DNA from 2 places in the Bacillus luti genome. Region 2 is predicted to be linked to the other one. Evidence: a T-box and tRNA genes for the amino acid it is inferred to sense, from the RefSeq annotation. Region 2 holds a T-box; the other holds one or more tRNA genes.
What was found. A T-box is a leader RNA that pairs with one kind of tRNA and senses whether it is charged. The one in region 2 lies ahead of EUC40_RS10295 (tryptophan--tRNA ligase), so its partner is inferred to be a tRNA-Trp.

Region 1: it encodes a tRNA-Trp, which carries the amino acid that the T-box ahead of EUC40_RS10295 (tryptophan--tRNA ligase) is inferred to sense. The anticodon was not compared.

The regions. Positions count from the first base shown of each region.
Region 1 is NZ_CP040336.1:4,583,421-4,591,229, reverse strand. Features, by position in the region: rRNA gene EUC40_RS23260 (23S ribosomal RNA) at 1-2,474, shown strand, start outside; rRNA gene rrf (5S ribosomal RNA) at 2,575-2,690, shown strand; tRNA gene EUC40_RS23250 (tRNA-Asn) at 2,699-2,773, shown strand; tRNA gene EUC40_RS23245 (tRNA-Ser) at 2,776-2,867, shown strand; tRNA gene EUC40_RS23240 (tRNA-Glu) at 2,885-2,959, shown strand; tRNA gene EUC40_RS23235 (tRNA-Val) at 2,965-3,040, shown strand; tRNA gene EUC40_RS23230 (tRNA-Met) at 3,065-3,141, shown strand; tRNA gene EUC40_RS23225 (tRNA-Asp) at 3,145-3,220, shown strand; tRNA gene EUC40_RS23220 (tRNA-Phe) at 3,230-3,305, shown strand; tRNA gene EUC40_RS23215 (tRNA-Thr) at 3,324-3,399, shown strand; tRNA gene EUC40_RS23210 (tRNA-Tyr) at 3,410-3,493, shown strand; tRNA gene EUC40_RS23205 (tRNA-Trp) at 3,501-3,574, shown strand; tRNA gene EUC40_RS23200 (tRNA-His) at 3,594-3,669, shown strand; tRNA gene EUC40_RS23195 (tRNA-Gln) at 3,733-3,807, shown strand; tRNA gene EUC40_RS23190 (tRNA-Gly) at 3,813-3,887, shown strand; tRNA gene EUC40_RS23185 (tRNA-Cys) at 3,906-3,976, shown strand; tRNA gene EUC40_RS23180 (tRNA-Leu) at 3,987-4,068, shown strand; gene EUC40_RS23175 (YebC/PmpR family DNA-binding transcriptional regulator) at 5,037-5,756, shown strand; gene EUC40_RS23170 (NUDIX hydrolase) at 5,904-6,365, shown strand; gene EUC40_RS23165 (transglycosylase domain-containing protein) at 6,826-7,602, shown strand; gene EUC40_RS23160 (DsbA family protein) at 7,790-7,809, shown strand, end outside.
Region 2 is NZ_CP040336.1:2,008,160-2,015,968, forward strand. Features, by position in the region: gene EUC40_RS10290 (P-loop domain-containing protein) at 1-1,342, opposite strand, end outside; T-box leader at 2,479-2,684, shown strand; gene EUC40_RS10295 (tryptophan--tRNA ligase) at 2,727-3,725, shown strand; gene EUC40_RS10300 (maltose acetyltransferase domain-containing protein) at 3,937-4,500, shown strand; gene EUC40_RS10305 (MFS transporter) at 4,557-5,750, shown strand; gene EUC40_RS10310 (ROK family transcriptional regulator) at 5,874-6,914, shown strand; gene EUC40_RS10315 (VOC family protein) at 6,976-7,356, shown strand; gene EUC40_RS10320 (YbeF family protein) at 7,449-7,703, shown strand; gene EUC40_RS10325 (NUDIX hydrolase) at 7,796-7,809, opposite strand, start outside.

The sequences.
Region 1 (7,809 bases), 2.6 Mb from region 2:
ATCTGGGAGGACCATCTCCCAAGGCTAAATACTCCCTAGTGATCGATAGTGAACCAGTACCGTGAGGGAAAGGTGAAAAGCACCCCGGAAGGGGAGTGAAAGAGATCCTGAAACCGTGTGCCTACAAATAGTCAGAGCCCGTTAATGGGTGATGGCGTGCCTTTTGTAGAATGAACCGGCGAGTTACGATCCCGTGCGAGGTTAAGCTGAAGAGGCGGAGCCGCAGCGAAAGCGAGTCTGAATAGGGCGTTTAGTACGTGGTCGTAGACCCGAAACCAGGTGATCTACCCATGTCCAGGGTGAAGTTCAGGTAACACTGAATGGAGGCCCGAACCCACGCACGTTGAAAAGTGCGGGGATGAGGTGTGGGTAGCGGAGAAATTCCAATCGAACCTGGAGATAGCTGGTTCTCCCCGAAATAGCTTTAGGGCTAGCCTTAAGTGTAAGAGTCTTGGAGGTAGAGCACTGATTGGACTAGGGGTCCTCATCGGATTACCGAATTCAGTCAAACTCCGAATGCCAATGACTTATCCTTAGGAGTCAGACTGCGAGTGATAAGATCCGTAGTCAAAAGGGAAACAGCCCAGACCGCCAGCTAAGGTCCCAAAGTGTGTATTAAGTGGAAAAGGATGTGGAGTTGCTTAGACAACTAGGATGTTGGCTTAGAAGCAGCCACCATTTAAAGAGTGCGTAATAGCTCACTAGTCGAGTGACTCTGCGCCGAAAATGTACCGGGGCTAAATACACCACCGAAGCTGCGGATTGATACCAATGGTATCAGTGGTAGGGGAGCGTTCTAAGGACAGTGAAGTCAGACCGTAAGGACTGGTGGAGTGCTTAGAAGTGAGAATGCCGGTATGAGTAGCGAAAGACGGGTGAGAATCCCGTCCACCGAATGCCTAAGGTTTCCTGAGGAAGGCTCGTCCGCTCAGGGTTAGTCAGGACCTAAGCCGAGGCCGACAGGCGTAGGCGATGGACAACAGGTTGATATTCCTGTACCACCTCTTTATCGTTTGAGCAATGGAGGGACGCAGAAGGATAGAAGAAGCGTGCGATTGGTTGTGCACGTCCAAGCAGTTAGGCTGATAAGTAGGCAAATCCGCTTATCGTGAAGGCTGAGCTGTGATGGGGAAGCTCCTTATGGAGCGAAGTCTTTGATTCCCCGCTGCCAAGAAAAGCTTCTAGCGAGATAAAAGGTGCCTGTACCGCAAACCGACACAGGTAGGCGAGGAGAGAATCCTAAGGTGTGCGAGAGAACTCTGGTTAAGGAACTCGGCAAAATGACCCCGTAACTTCGGGAGAAGGGGTGCTTTCTTAACGGAAAGCCGCAGTGAATAGGCCCAAGCGACTGTTTAGCAAAAACACAGCTCTCTGCGAAGCCGTAAGGCGAAGTATAGGGGGTGACACCTGCCCGGTGCTGGAAGGTTAAGGAGAGGGGTTAGCGTAAGCGAAGCTCTGAACTGAAGCCCCAGTAAACGGCGGCCGTAACTATAACGGTCCTAAGGTAGCGAAATTCCTTGTCGGGTAAGTTCCGACCCGCACGAAAGGTGTAACGATTTGGGCACTGTCTCAACCAGAGACTCGGTGAAATTATAGTACCTGTGAAGATGCAGGTTACCCGCGACAGGACGGAAAGACCCCGTGGAGCTTTACTGTAGCCTGATATTGAATTTTGGTACAGTTTGTACAGGATAGGCGGGAGCCATTGAAACCGGAGCGCTAGCTTCGGTGGAGGCGCTGGTGGGATACCGCCCTGACTGTATTGAAATTCTAACCTACGGGTCTTATCGACCCGGGAGACAGTGTCAGGTGGGCAGTTTGACTGGGGCGGTCGCCTCCTAAAGTGTAACGGAGGCGCCCAAAGGTTCCCTCAGAATGGTTGGAAATCATTCGTAGAGTGCAAAGGCATAAGGGAGCTTGACTGCGAGACCTACAAGTCGAGCAGGGACGAAAGTCGGGCTTAGTGATCCGGTGGTTCCGCATGGAAGGGCCATCGCTCAACGGATAAAAGCTACCCCGGGGATAACAGGCTTATCTCCCCCAAGAGTCCACATCGACGGGGAGGTTTGGCACCTCGATGTCGGCTCATCGCATCCTGGGGCTGTAGTCGGTCCCAAGGGTTGGGCTGTTCGCCCATTAAAGCGGTACGCGAGCTGGGTTCAGAACGTCGTGAGACAGTTCGGTCCCTATCCGTCGTGGGCGTAGGAAATTTGAGAGGAGCTGTCCTTAGTACGAGAGGACCGGGATGGACGCACCGCTGGTGTACCAGTTGTTCTGCCAAGGGCATAGCTGGGTAGCTATGTGCGGAAGGGATAAGTGCTGAAAGCATCTAAGCATGAAGCCCCCCTCAAGATGAGATTTCCCATAGCGTAAGCTAGTAAGATCCCTGAAAGATGATCAGGTTGATAGGTTCGAGGTGGAAGCATGGTGACATGTGGAGCTGACGAATACTAATAGATCGAGGACTTAACCATATAATATGAAGCAATGTTATCTAGTTTTGAGAGAACATAAAAAACTTGTTGACTTTTAAAGTGAATCAGTTATAATAATGATTGTCTCAAAAGAATAATGTCTGGTAATGATGGCAGAGAGGTCACACCCGTTCCCATACCGAACACGGAAGTTAAGCTCTCTAGCGCCGATGGTAGTTGGGACCTTGTCCCTGTGAGAGTAGGACGTTGCCAGGCAATATTATTCCGCAGTAGCTCAGCGGTAGAGCTATCGGCTGTTAACCGATCGGTCGTAGGTTCGATTCCTACCTGCGGAGCCATTGGAGAGCTGTCCGAGTTGGCCGAAGGAGCACGATTGGAAATCGTGTATACGTCACAAGCGTATCAAGGGTTCGAATCCCTTGCTCTCCGCCATAGGATTTATAATATTTGGCCCGTTGGTCAAGTGGTTAAGACACCGCCCTTTCACGGCGGTAACACGGGTTCGAATCCCGTACGGGTCACCACTTTTGGAGGATTAGCTCAGCTGGGAGAGCACCTGCCTTACAAGCAGGGGGTCGGCGGTTCGATCCCGTCATCCTCCACCATATAACTTATATGAATAATATTATCGCGGGGTGGAGCAGCACGGTAGCTCGTCGGGCTCATAACCCGAAGGTCGCAGGTTCAAATCCTGTCCCCGCAACCAAATGGTCCCGTGGTGTAGTGGTTAACATGCCTGCCTGTCACGCAGGAGATCGCCGGTTCGACCCCGGTCGGGACCGCCATTTTAATAAGGCTCGGTAGCTCAGTCGGTAGAGCAGAGGACTGAAAATCCTCGTGTCGGCGGTTCGATTCCGTCCCGAGCCACCATTTATTTTAATAAAATACGCCGGCTTAGCTCAATTGGTAGAGCAACTGACTTGTAATCAGTAGGTTGGGGGTTCAAGTCCTCTAGCCGGCACCATGTAAGTTTCGGAGGGGTAGCGAAGTGGCTAAACGCGGCGGACTGTAAATCCGCTCCTTCGGGTTCGGCAGTTCGAATCTGCCCCCCTCCACCATTTACATAGGGGCATAGTTTAAAGGTAGAACTGAGGTCTCCAAAACCTCCAGTGTGGGTTCGATTCCTACTGCCCCTGCCAAATATATTTACACAACATGGCGGTTGTGGCGAAGTGGTTAACGCACCGGATTGTGGCTCCGGCATTCGTGGGTTCGATTCCCATCAGTCGCCCCATTTTTATTTTAAAAATGACAAATAATATAATGGATACTTACATATAATTAATTAAGAAATCAATGGGCTATAGCCAAGCGGTAAGGCAACGGACTTTGACTCCGTCATGCGCTGGTTCGAATCCAGCTAGCCCAGCCATTTTTGCGGAAGTAGTTCAGTGGTAGAATACAACCTTGCCAAGGTTGGGGTCGCGGGTTCGAATCCCGTCTTCCGCTCCAATAAAATTAATTTCATATGGCGGCATAGCCAAGTGGTAAGGCAGAGGTCTGCAAAACCTTTATCACCGGTTCAAATCCGGTTGCCGCCTTTTCTTTTGTGCCGATGTGGCGGAATTGGCAGACGCGCACGACTCAAAATCGTGTTCCTTCGGGAGTGTCGGTTCGACCCCGACCATCGGTATCAAACAAACGTTGATTTAAACGGCTCTTACGTTCAGTAGGAGCCGTTTTTTCGTATTCTTAGAAGATCGCTCTATATTTAAAGATGGAATATATGGTATAAGAATCAATACACATGGTATTGATTATGTTGAAAAATAACTTTTAACACTTGCAGGAGGATATAATTGAAATGGATGGATACTTACCTTAATGAATTTTTATTTATATCCTAATTATAATAATCCTCAATTCGCCAGCTGCTCTTACTTACATCAGGATAAAACGGGTTCAATTCCTAAATTTGTTTTACGAGCTAATAATATAATCATACGTATAAGTGACTATAGAATAGTCAGATTAGAAAAATTTGTAAGTGATATAGTGCATAATTTGAATAAATATCCTGATTATATAAGAAATATAATAGATAAAGTGTAAACACTCTCTTGTATATCGTATTGTTTTTTGTAAGGGCAATAATATGTTACATATTATAAAAAGGAAGAAGCTCGTTTTATGTCGAACTACTCAACTTAATGAACCCTTATAAACGAAATATATTCGTTTATAAGATAGTCGTATGTGATAACGTTGTTTAAATTAAAATTGAATGTTCAAGAACGTATATATCGATGTTTCTGATGGGTTGAACTGAGAATTCAATCCTATAACCGACTCAAACTCGTATTCTTTCGGGAATATCGGTTTGCCCCCGACCATTGGTACCCGCGATGCAAAAAGACTCTAACAGAAATATTAAAGTCTTTTTGCTAAATTATGCTATGTGATTCTAAAATTCGTAATAAATGTAGGAATTCATGTATAATATAACTTGTCGAAAGAACAAAATGATAGTGATTTATATTATGTCTGTAATATGAATCAAAAATGAACTTTTTATATTTCTTTTAAAAATGTGTTGAATACGCATTATATTTCATATTAATATCTTTATGTAGATTTAAAACCGGAAAGAGAGTGGAAAGTATGGGCCGTAAATGGAACAACATTAAAGAAAAAAAAGCATCAAAAGATGCAAATACAAGCCGTATATATGCGAAATTTGGACGCGAAATTTATGTGGCAGCAAAACAAGGCGAGCCAGATCCAGAATCAAACCAAGCGCTTAGAGTCGTATTAGAGCGTGCGAAAACATACAATGTACCAAGAACAATTATTGATCGTGCGGTTGAAAAAGCAAAAGGCGGCTCAGAAGAAAATTATGACGAGCTTCGTTACGAAGGCTTTGGACCAAATGGATCTATGGTAATTGTAGATACGTTAACAAATAACGTAAACCGTACTGCTGCAGATGTACGAGCTGCATTTAGCAAAAACAGTGGTAACATGGGCGTAAACGGTTCTGTAGCATACATGTTTGATGCGACAGCTGTTATCGGTCTTGAAGGTAAAACATCAGACGAAGTTCTTGAAATTTTAATGGAAGCAGATGTGGATGCACGTGACATTCTAGAAGAAGAAGATGCTGTTATCGTGTATGCTGAACCTGATCAATTCCATTCAGTACAATCAGCACTTAAAGATGCTGGTGTTGAGGAGTTTACAGTTGCAGAATTAACAATGCTTGCACAAAATGATGTAACACTTCCTGAAGATGCACAAACACAATTTGAAAAAATGGTTGATGCATTAGAAGACTTAGAAGATGTACAACAAGTTTACCATAACGTAGACTTAGGAGAATAATATGATAGAAGCCCCTTATCTTTTAACGGATAGGGGCTTTTTTTACGAAGTTAATTAAGGTGATGAATTATTAAAGGTATTTTGTTGTAGAAAGGGAATATTCTTATAGGAATATATGAAATAATCAATATTTCTAGGAGGATTAAAATGAAACATAAAACACCAAAGCATATCGTTGCTGTAGCAGGCTATTTAACAAATGAAAAGAATGAGGTACTTTTAACGAAAGTACACTGGCGAGCTGATACGTGGGAAATGCCTGGAGGGCAAGTAGAAGAAGGAGAAGCACTTGATCAAGCTGTTTGTAGAGAGATACTGGAGGAAACGGGCTTAACTGTGGATCCTATTGGGATTACAGGCGTGTATTATAACGCTTCTATGCATATTTTAGCTGTTGTGTTTAAAGTAGCATATGTTAGCGGTGAAATAAAAATTCAGCCTGAAGAAATTAAAGAGGCTAAATTTGTTGCATTAAACGATGGAAACATCGATGAGTATATAACGCGTCCTCATATGAAATCAAGGACACTGGATGCGATGAACGCAACGCATTTTATTCCATACGAAACATGGGAAGTTCAGCCGTATAATCTCATAGGAAGGTTGTAAAGAAAAGGTTAGCGATTTGAGGATACCCCAAATTGCTAACCTTTTCTTTATGTATACTGTTTCAGAAAAAGGTCACAATAATAAAGTGAAGTTTTAATTAATAAGGGTTTTATGTATCTATAATTGATTTTAGGAACGTTTGTTCTGTATAATAGTAATGTATCATATATAATTAGATTACTAGATGTTTAAAAGTAGCAATTTATAGATGATATAATAAAAGAATAAAGTGAAGTATAAAGACCTTACTTTTTACAACGTTATTGGTTCTTAAGGTTTTAATCGATGTATATTCAACATTTCATATGAATAGTAGATAAAAAAGGACTGTGATACAATACATTTTTACACCTTACAATGTTGTAAGGTATGTGTAAGAGAAATCGATGGGAGATTCTTTTACAACAAAGTATCCTTAAGGTAAGAGTTATATATGCTGTGTGGAAAAGAGGTGTTCAAGATGAAAGAACGAGTATTATCTAGAGTGAACTATCATCAAAAAGTTGCATTAAATCCATTAACTAAATTTTTTTATAAAGCCATTATATTATTATTATTGTTAAGTTTTGCATTATTATTCGTTGGAAATGTAATGATTGAGCGAAGTGATATTAGTAAATTACATGTACCTGCTAAGTTAGAAGTACCAGAGTCAGTAACACACGCATTTATTGCGACGGAAGATAAAAGGTTTTATCATCATAATGGTTTAGACTATATAGCAATTATCAGGGCTTCTATTGAGAATATAAAAGCTGGTGGTGTTGTGCAAGGAGGAAGCACGATTACACAGCAGTTATCTAAAAATGCTTTTTTAACTAATGAGCGTACATTTTCTCGTAAGTGGAAAGAAATTTTTTATACGAAAAAAATTGAACGCACATTTACGAAGGATGAAATTTTAAAATTATATGTAAGTAATATTTATTATGGGGAAGGCGCATGGGGGATTGAAAAAGCAGCAAATCTTTACTTTGGTAAAAAGGTGGATCAATTAACGTTAGCTGAAAGTGCAATGATGGCTGCTGTAGTAAAAGCACCTGCTTATTACTCGCCTGCACAAAATTATGATAAGGCCGTCGAGAGACGAAATGTCGTTTTGAGATTGATGGAGAAAGAAGGCTATATCAATCATGATGAATATGTGCAAGCAGTTAGTGAGAAATTAGTAATTCGTCATGATATAAAAACAGAACAATCGATGTTAAATAACGCTCGTGAAAAAGCTGTCAGTTAAGAGAAGTTCCTACATAGGAACTTCTTTTTTTGAATAAATTGTGACAAATTGTGACACAATATCGTCACAATTGTTGTATTTTTGTAATTTATGTGAGCGTGTTCATTGCGTGACATATATAAGTGTTGATATTATGTGTATTGTGTACAATGCTGTATACAGAATATGAATTTAAAGAGGAATGTATATGAAATCAAATAAACTCAT
Region 2 (7,809 bases):
GCGGACCCAGTGCAGCTATGACTAATTCAAGGAGTGGGCGGTAATCTCTGCTGTAAACAATTTTGTCTGGAAATTGCCGCTCAAAGAAATTTAAGTAAATCATCTTTAAGCCAGTCGGAAAAGTATCAAGATTGTCTAAATGAAGGTTCTCATTTCTTAGTTCCTTCATTATTTCCGTTATGTAAAGGAATACTCCTTCACTTTTCTGGATTAATTTAGCGATCTGGGTTTCATTATATAGGAGTCCATTTATCTCTAAATTTTTCTTTAAATAGGATTCAATATCTTTAATATTGTTTGTATCCATTGTATCTAATACAAAAGGCTTAAGATTGCCTAGACGACGAACAAGATCCGTTTCTGGTCGACTGGTAATAACAAGCCCTAACCAATTAGGGATTTTATCAAATTCTTGTCCAATCACATGCAACAACTCAGAGACTTCCTTAGCTTCATCAAGTGCATCAAGAATTAATACACAACGTTGCTTTTGAGGGGAAATGTTGTTTAAAGGCTCTACAAACAGATAGTTGAAAAGTGCGACTGGATTTTTTTCGGCAATACTGCTTTGCCTTAAGTCTGGAATACTCTGGAGCTCCTCCATATACTCCGGTATTTGAGTGGCTAAATAATAGGCTAACGAACATAGGGCACGTTTGGGATTCCTGCGGTCGCTGTCATTATGCTTGAAAAAGTGAACCCCGACAACGCTTTTCGATTCTAGAGCTAATTTTGCAGAAAACGCTGATTTACCTACACCCGCCTGTCCTTTTACCCAAAAGACGCGAGAGTCATTTGGGTTTTCCAACCAATCCTGGAATTGATTGTAAAGCCAATCGCGCCCTATAAATCCTTCCATATGCCTCCCGATTTCCACCTTATCGTCCATAGGAGCTAGAATGTCTCTTAAATGTGTAAGTTCACCTTCGAAGCCTAGTTTATAATTTCTATTTAACACTTTGCAGAGCTCTTCAAAGCCTTTTTGGTACTGCTCTTTCTGCTGATAATTTTGTAAATCCAGCCATTGAATTCGCGCAATTGGAAGAGGCGGTTGAATTTGCTGGACCATAATTGGCACAATATCTTTGCCTTGAAATCTTGCATAGCTGATTTCGTCTAAACAAACACCCTCTGGTCGTCGCATTGAATGAGGTGTCATTAAGACAATAATCCAGTGAGATTGATCAATCCCTTTTTCGATGGAATTATCCCAATAATTCTGAACTTTTATTCTTTTTCCATCAATCCAAACATTAAAACCGACTTTTTCTAAATCGATTCTTAACTGTTCTGCTAAACATGCATGTTCATCATGTCCATAGCTTATAAACACATTTTTCATTTAACTTCCCCCAAGAATTGGAATGATTCTCTCCCCATAGGGAGAAAAGAACCGTTCTTTCTTTATTCTTTTATTAAATCTTGTCCTTGTGAGTTGTAGAAAACTTTTAAATGTCTAATGCTGTCTCAATCATATTCTTTACCTTTATGAGCATGACTTATAAATATTGTATTAATAATATCAGAGACAGCTATCTTCCTTTCAGATGAATATTCATATAAATAATAATATAAGTTTAATTCATAAAAATCTACTAAATTAGTGCCATTTTTCGAAATTAACTTTTCTTAAAATTAAATCAGATTACTTATTGTTTAACCTGTTTATTACGAAAACACTATCCCCCTTACTACTTTCTTGATAACTTTTGCTATAGAATTTCGTAAACTCCATACTTAGTTAAAAAATACATTTGATGATTTTGAATTGATGAGTTATGGATAACAGTTAAAGGATTGGGAATAATGCTGTTTTTATTTAAATACTAAAAGGTAGAAGTGATAAATTATTCTACCTTTTAGTATTTAAATTAACATAAGCTGCATTCTCTTATAAAGAATAGTTGATAATCATTTTGAATCCGAAAAATTTAATTTTTAGATAAAAAGTTTTTGTAGATTTTTGCATGATATAAAAATCCTCCTTTCCATGATTAACTATTAAAGCAATTGCAGCTAAAATTTAGCTATTTCACATCATCCTCATTTTGAGTTCATATTTTAATAGCAATTTAATAGTATTTAAAAAAACTCTTTAAAATACTAAAGAATTCTTTTTTGATAGCTGATTCATATAGGAGTAGAGTCAGAAAAACAAAAAGAACTTGTAGGAATCCCTACAAGTTCTTTTTTAGATAATGTAAAAAAAGTTAAAACAAACTATCTCATAATTTGAATCGGAGCAAAAACTCTTTGCTTTCCCATACTGATAACACCCTTTTTAGAGTCATAGTACCAGTATGTCCAAGTTTACTAGATTTCTTGCACCAGAACCAACAGATCAATCTGCTTTAGCTCTTTTTATTAAGAATGGCTTGCTAATCACAATAGTTTTTGAATTGTAAATCAAATATCGTCGAATAAGATAGAAAATTCAGTTTTAAACAAAGGGAAATTGTGATAAACTGTAAAAAATAAAGAAAAGCAATGAAAGAGAAGAGTACATATTCGAAACTTTTCAGAGAGCTGATGTGAGGTGGAAATCAGTAAGGGATGAATATGGAATGGGCTCTGGAGCTTCTAACTGAAATGAGTAGGTAAAGACGGTTACTTCACGTTAAGAAGTTAAAGTGAGCTAATGATAGCTAATTAAGGTGGTACCGCGGGAGTCTCTCGTCCTTTTTAAGGATGAGGGCTCTTTTTATTTTGAGAAAGGAGGAGTTAGTATGAGTGAAAAAATTATGTTAACAGGAATTAAGCCGACAGGTTATCCGCATTTAGGAAATTACATTGGAGCGATTAAACCTGCGCTATACATGTCAAAGAATAATGAAGGGCAAGCATTGTATTTTATAGCTGATTATCATGCGTTAAATGCTGTACATGATCCGAGTCAGTTCAGTAGTTATACGAAAGAGGTAGCAGCTACTTGGTTATCGCTTGGACTTGGAGAAGATGTTGTTTTTTACCGCCAAACAGAAGTGCCGGAGATTCTAGAATTAGCTTGGATATTAGCTTGTCTAACTCCGAAAGGCCTTATGAACCGTGCTCATGCATACAAAGCGAAGGTAGAGCAAAATAAAGAAGCGGGTTTAGAGATTGATGCCGGAGTGAATATGGGATTATATACGTATCCGATTTTAATGGCAGCTGACATTTTATTATTTCAAGCTACTCATGTACCTGTCGGGAAAGATCAAATTCAGCATATTGAAATTGCTCGTGATATTGCGACGTATTTTAATCATACGTTCGGCGTGACATTTACACTTCCAGAGTACGTGATTCAAGAAGAAGGGGCTATTTTACCTGGCCTTGATGGAAGGAAGATGAGTAAAAGTTATGGGAATGTGATCCCTTTATTTGCAGAGCAAGAAAAACTACGAAAATTGATATTTAAAATCAAAACAGATTCTTCACTTCCAAATGAACCGAAAGAGCTTGAAACGTTATTTACAATATATAAAGAATTTGCGACAGAGGATGAAATGCAGTCGATGCGTGAAAAGTATGAGACTGGAATTGGATGGGGCGATGTGAAAAAAGAGTTATTCCGCGTTGTAAATCGTGAATTAGCAGGTCCTCGGGAGAAATACGCTATGTATATGAATGAGCCAAATTTATTATATGAAGCGTTAGAAAGAGGTGCTGAGAGAGCACGGGCTATTGCGAAGGTAAATTTAGCAGAAATTAAAAAACGGATTGGATTTGAGAGGGGACGCTGAGCGTTCTCTCGTTTTTTCTATATAAATTATTCGTCATATCGATACGTAAAATAAGGAGTTTACATGTCCTTTTGAAACTTATGAGTTGCATATATGAAAAAGTATGCTAATATAGGGGTACTTATTAAATGAGTTTAATAAGTATAATTAAAGTCACTTATTAAAGAGGTTTAATAAGTGGGGCTCATTCGATAATAAAGGAGATGATTGTATGAAAACCGAGAAAGAAAAGATGGTGGCAGGAGAAATGTATATGCCAGATGATGAAGTATTAGTAGCCGATAGGACTGAAGCAAAACGGTTAACACGTCTTTATAACGAGGCTATGGAGACAGGAGATGAGGGGCGTTTTACTTTATTGAATCAGCTTTTAGGTTCTTCAGCTGATGGGATATCACACATTAAACCTACTTTTCGTTGTGATTATGGTTACAATATCCACATCGGAAAGAACTTTTTCTCGAATTTCAATTGTGTTATTTTAGACGTTTGTGAAGTGCGAATCGGTGATAATTGCATGTTTGCACCTGGTGTTCATATTTATACTGCTACTCATCCGTTACAGGCGGCGGAACGGAACTCTGGCAAAGAATATGGAAAACCTGTAAAGATAGGTAACAACGTTTGGGTTGGCGGGGGAGCTATTATTAACCCTGGTATTTCAATTGGAGATAATGCTGTAATTGCTTCTGGAGCAGTTGTGACAAAAGATGTACCTAATAACGTAGTAGTTGGAGGTAACCCAGCCAAAGTTATTAAAACGATAGAAGAATAAAAGGTGTTTTCATTAGAGTGTAAATTATCGTATAGACAATTTGAAAGGTGTTTCATATGAAGAAATATTGTACCGACAATCATACAAAGACATTACTGGCCTCTCGAAACGCTCTATTCCTCTTATTTGCTTTGCCAGGTGTCGCGTTTGCTACATGGATCTCTAGAACCGCAGCGGTGCGCGATATTTTGGCTGTATCAAATGCAGAAATGGGTTGGATTTTATTCGGACTATCTGTCGGTTCAATAATTGGTCTACTAAGTGCAAGTCGTTTCATTGATTGCAGGGGAGCTAGGGACGTAATGATAGGCAGTATGTTTTTTATGATTATTGGATTGCTTTGTTTAGGTATTACTATTTATTTTGTTTCTAGCGTGGGGGCTTTTAGTAGTTTACTAGTATTTGGAGTAGGATATGGATTGGCAGAAGTTGCATTGAATGTAGAAGGTTCGTCAATTGAGCAGAAATTAGGAACGACACTTCTACCGAAATTTCACGGCTTTTTTAGCGTAGGAACTTTAGTAGGAGCGCTTAGCGGTTCTGTTGCTGCCTCGCTTCACATCCCTATTATGTATCAGTTTTTTGCAGTTTCTACCGTGTCTTTATTACTTGTATGTATGTTGTATCGTTTTCTTCCGCATGGAACAGGGAAAAAGGAGAAATCGCGGAACAAAAAGGGCACGAAGCGTACGTCCTTACGTATGGAAAAAAAGGTGCTTTTAATTGGTCTTTTCGTGCTAGGAATGGCATTTGCAGAAGGAAGTGCAAATGATTGGCTACCTATTATAATGGTAGACGGGCATGAACAAAGTGTAGTGACAGGTTCTATTATGTACACTATTTTTGTATCGGCAATGACGTTAGCTCGTATGTGTAGTAGTTATTTCCTTGATCGGTTCGGTCGTGTCGCTGTCGTACGTGCTACGATTATGATGGCGATTATAGGAATTTCAATCGTAATATTTGGGAGTAACTCGTATGTTCTTTCAGTTGGTGTCGTGCTATGGGGAATTGGTGCCGCGTTAGGTTTCCCAATTGGTCTTTCAGCCGCTGGAGATGATAGTGAAAACGCCACTTCTAATGTTGCTACAGTTTCTATCATCGGTTTTACAGCCTTTTTAGCCGGACCACCATTTTTAGGTATACTGGGAGAAGCATTCGGAATACGCAATGCCTTGCTAGCTGTTTTATTATTTGTTCTCTTGTCTGGAATTATATCGTCTGTTACGAGAGAGAATACATCGAGTTAAATACGGAGTGCGTGCTAGCGAAAATATATCATCTCTATTGCTTTAGAAAATGATGTATGATATATTGTCAACGCAACTTATTAAAAGTGTTTAATAAGTATGTTGATTAAGGTGGTGAGCGATTTGAGTGAACAATTTGTTACTCAAAAATCGATTAAAGAAACGATCCTTCGCGGCATTCGTACAGCTCTTCTAGAGCGAGGTAGTGCAACGAAAGTTGAACTTAGTAATACATTAGAAATTAGTTTTCCAACAATAAGTAAATTTATAGAAAAAATGAAACAAGATGGTGAAGTCACTTTAGCTGGTTTAGATGATTCAAGTGGTGGAAGAAGAGCGAAACGATATGAATATAATCCGGAATATATGTTAGGCTTAGCGATATTTTTAGAGAGAAATGAGACGAACTATACAATTTTTAACTGTTTAGGCGAAGTAAAAGAACAAGGTAGTACTTCAAGTGTATTAATTGATACGGGCCTAAGTCTATTAACAGGACAAATAGAAAGTCTAATAGCTACGTTTCCGAAAATAAGTTCCATATCAATTGGAGTGCCTGGTGCGGTAGACAATGGGCGTATTTTCTACATTCCTGGATATGAGAAGTTCCAAAATTTTAATTTGAAAAGTCATTTGGAGGATCTATTCTCTATACCGGTAGTAATAGAAAACGATATGAATGCTGCAGTGCTCGGCTATCATAAAAATACGGGGAATTATGACAATTCATCTCTTGTATATTTGTATGCGGGTCAAAACGGTCCAGGTGCCGGGATTATGGTAAATGGAGATGTCATACGCGGAAGTACATTTTTTTCAGGAGAGATATCTTTCGTTCCGCAGTATGATAATAAAAATTTCTTGCAAGCTTTGAGAAGTGGAGATGAAGCTGAAAATTCCGATAATCCAGAGGAATATAATATAGATGCTATGACCCGTTTAATTTCTACATTTATAGCTATTATTAACCCTCATGCCTTTATTTTCTGTGATGATGAAGTGAACCAATTTGTAATAGATCAAATTGTAAAAACTTGTCCGCAGTACATTCCGGCAGAACATATTCCGAAAATAACAGTGAGCAACTGGAAAGAAGATTATTTATATGGATTAAAAAGTCTTGGACTTGATCTTATGATTACGAAAACAAAGAAAGAAAATTAAATGTACTGGCAATGAAGCATCCAATTGTCAGTTGAATAACATAAAAGAAAAGGTGTCGATTATGAAAATTGAACATGTAGCGATTTGGGTGAATGATTTAGAAAGAATGCATGATTTTTATAAACAGTACTTTGGTGGCGAAGAAAATAGCTTATATCACAATCCGAAAAAGCAGTTTGAATCTTATTTTATAACTTTTGAAGGTGGGGCGCGTCTAGAACTTATGAGGCAAGTAGGGATAGACGAGACAGTACAAACACAAACGATAGGATATGCGCATATTGCTTTTTCTGTAGGTAGTAAAGAAAAAGTGAATCAATTAACGGATATGTTAAGAGGAGCAGGCTATCCTGTGTTAAATGGCCCGCGTACTACAGGAGACGGTTATTATGAAAGTGTAGTAAGTGATCCTGAAGGAAATCAGATTGAGATAACAATCTAATTATGTAGTAATAATTGAAAAAAGTATAAAACTTGTTGTTCCCCAAAATGTTTGCGAGAAATCTATTATTTCTTCAGAAAGGGGACATAACATTGAGTGAGTCAATTATTATTTTTTGTATATATCCATTGTTTATTTGTATTATATCAATAGCTGGGACATATAAAATGGGTACATTTTACGTGATGCCAATTGTAACATTTCTTATTTTTCTTATTTTAAATGTTGCATTGTATGATCCATCATTTTTCTTTTGGGTTGGCATGTATACTATTTTTGCATTTATTATTTCTTATATAACTATACTTTTTGTAAAGGAATATAAAGTTGTAGAAAGAGAACGTTAATATCATTTTGGGGAAATAGGGATTTACGGTGAACGAAAACAACCTCATTTCACGTTGTAATGACGGGAAATGAGGTTGTTGTATTTCTATTTTTAATTGGAGTGAT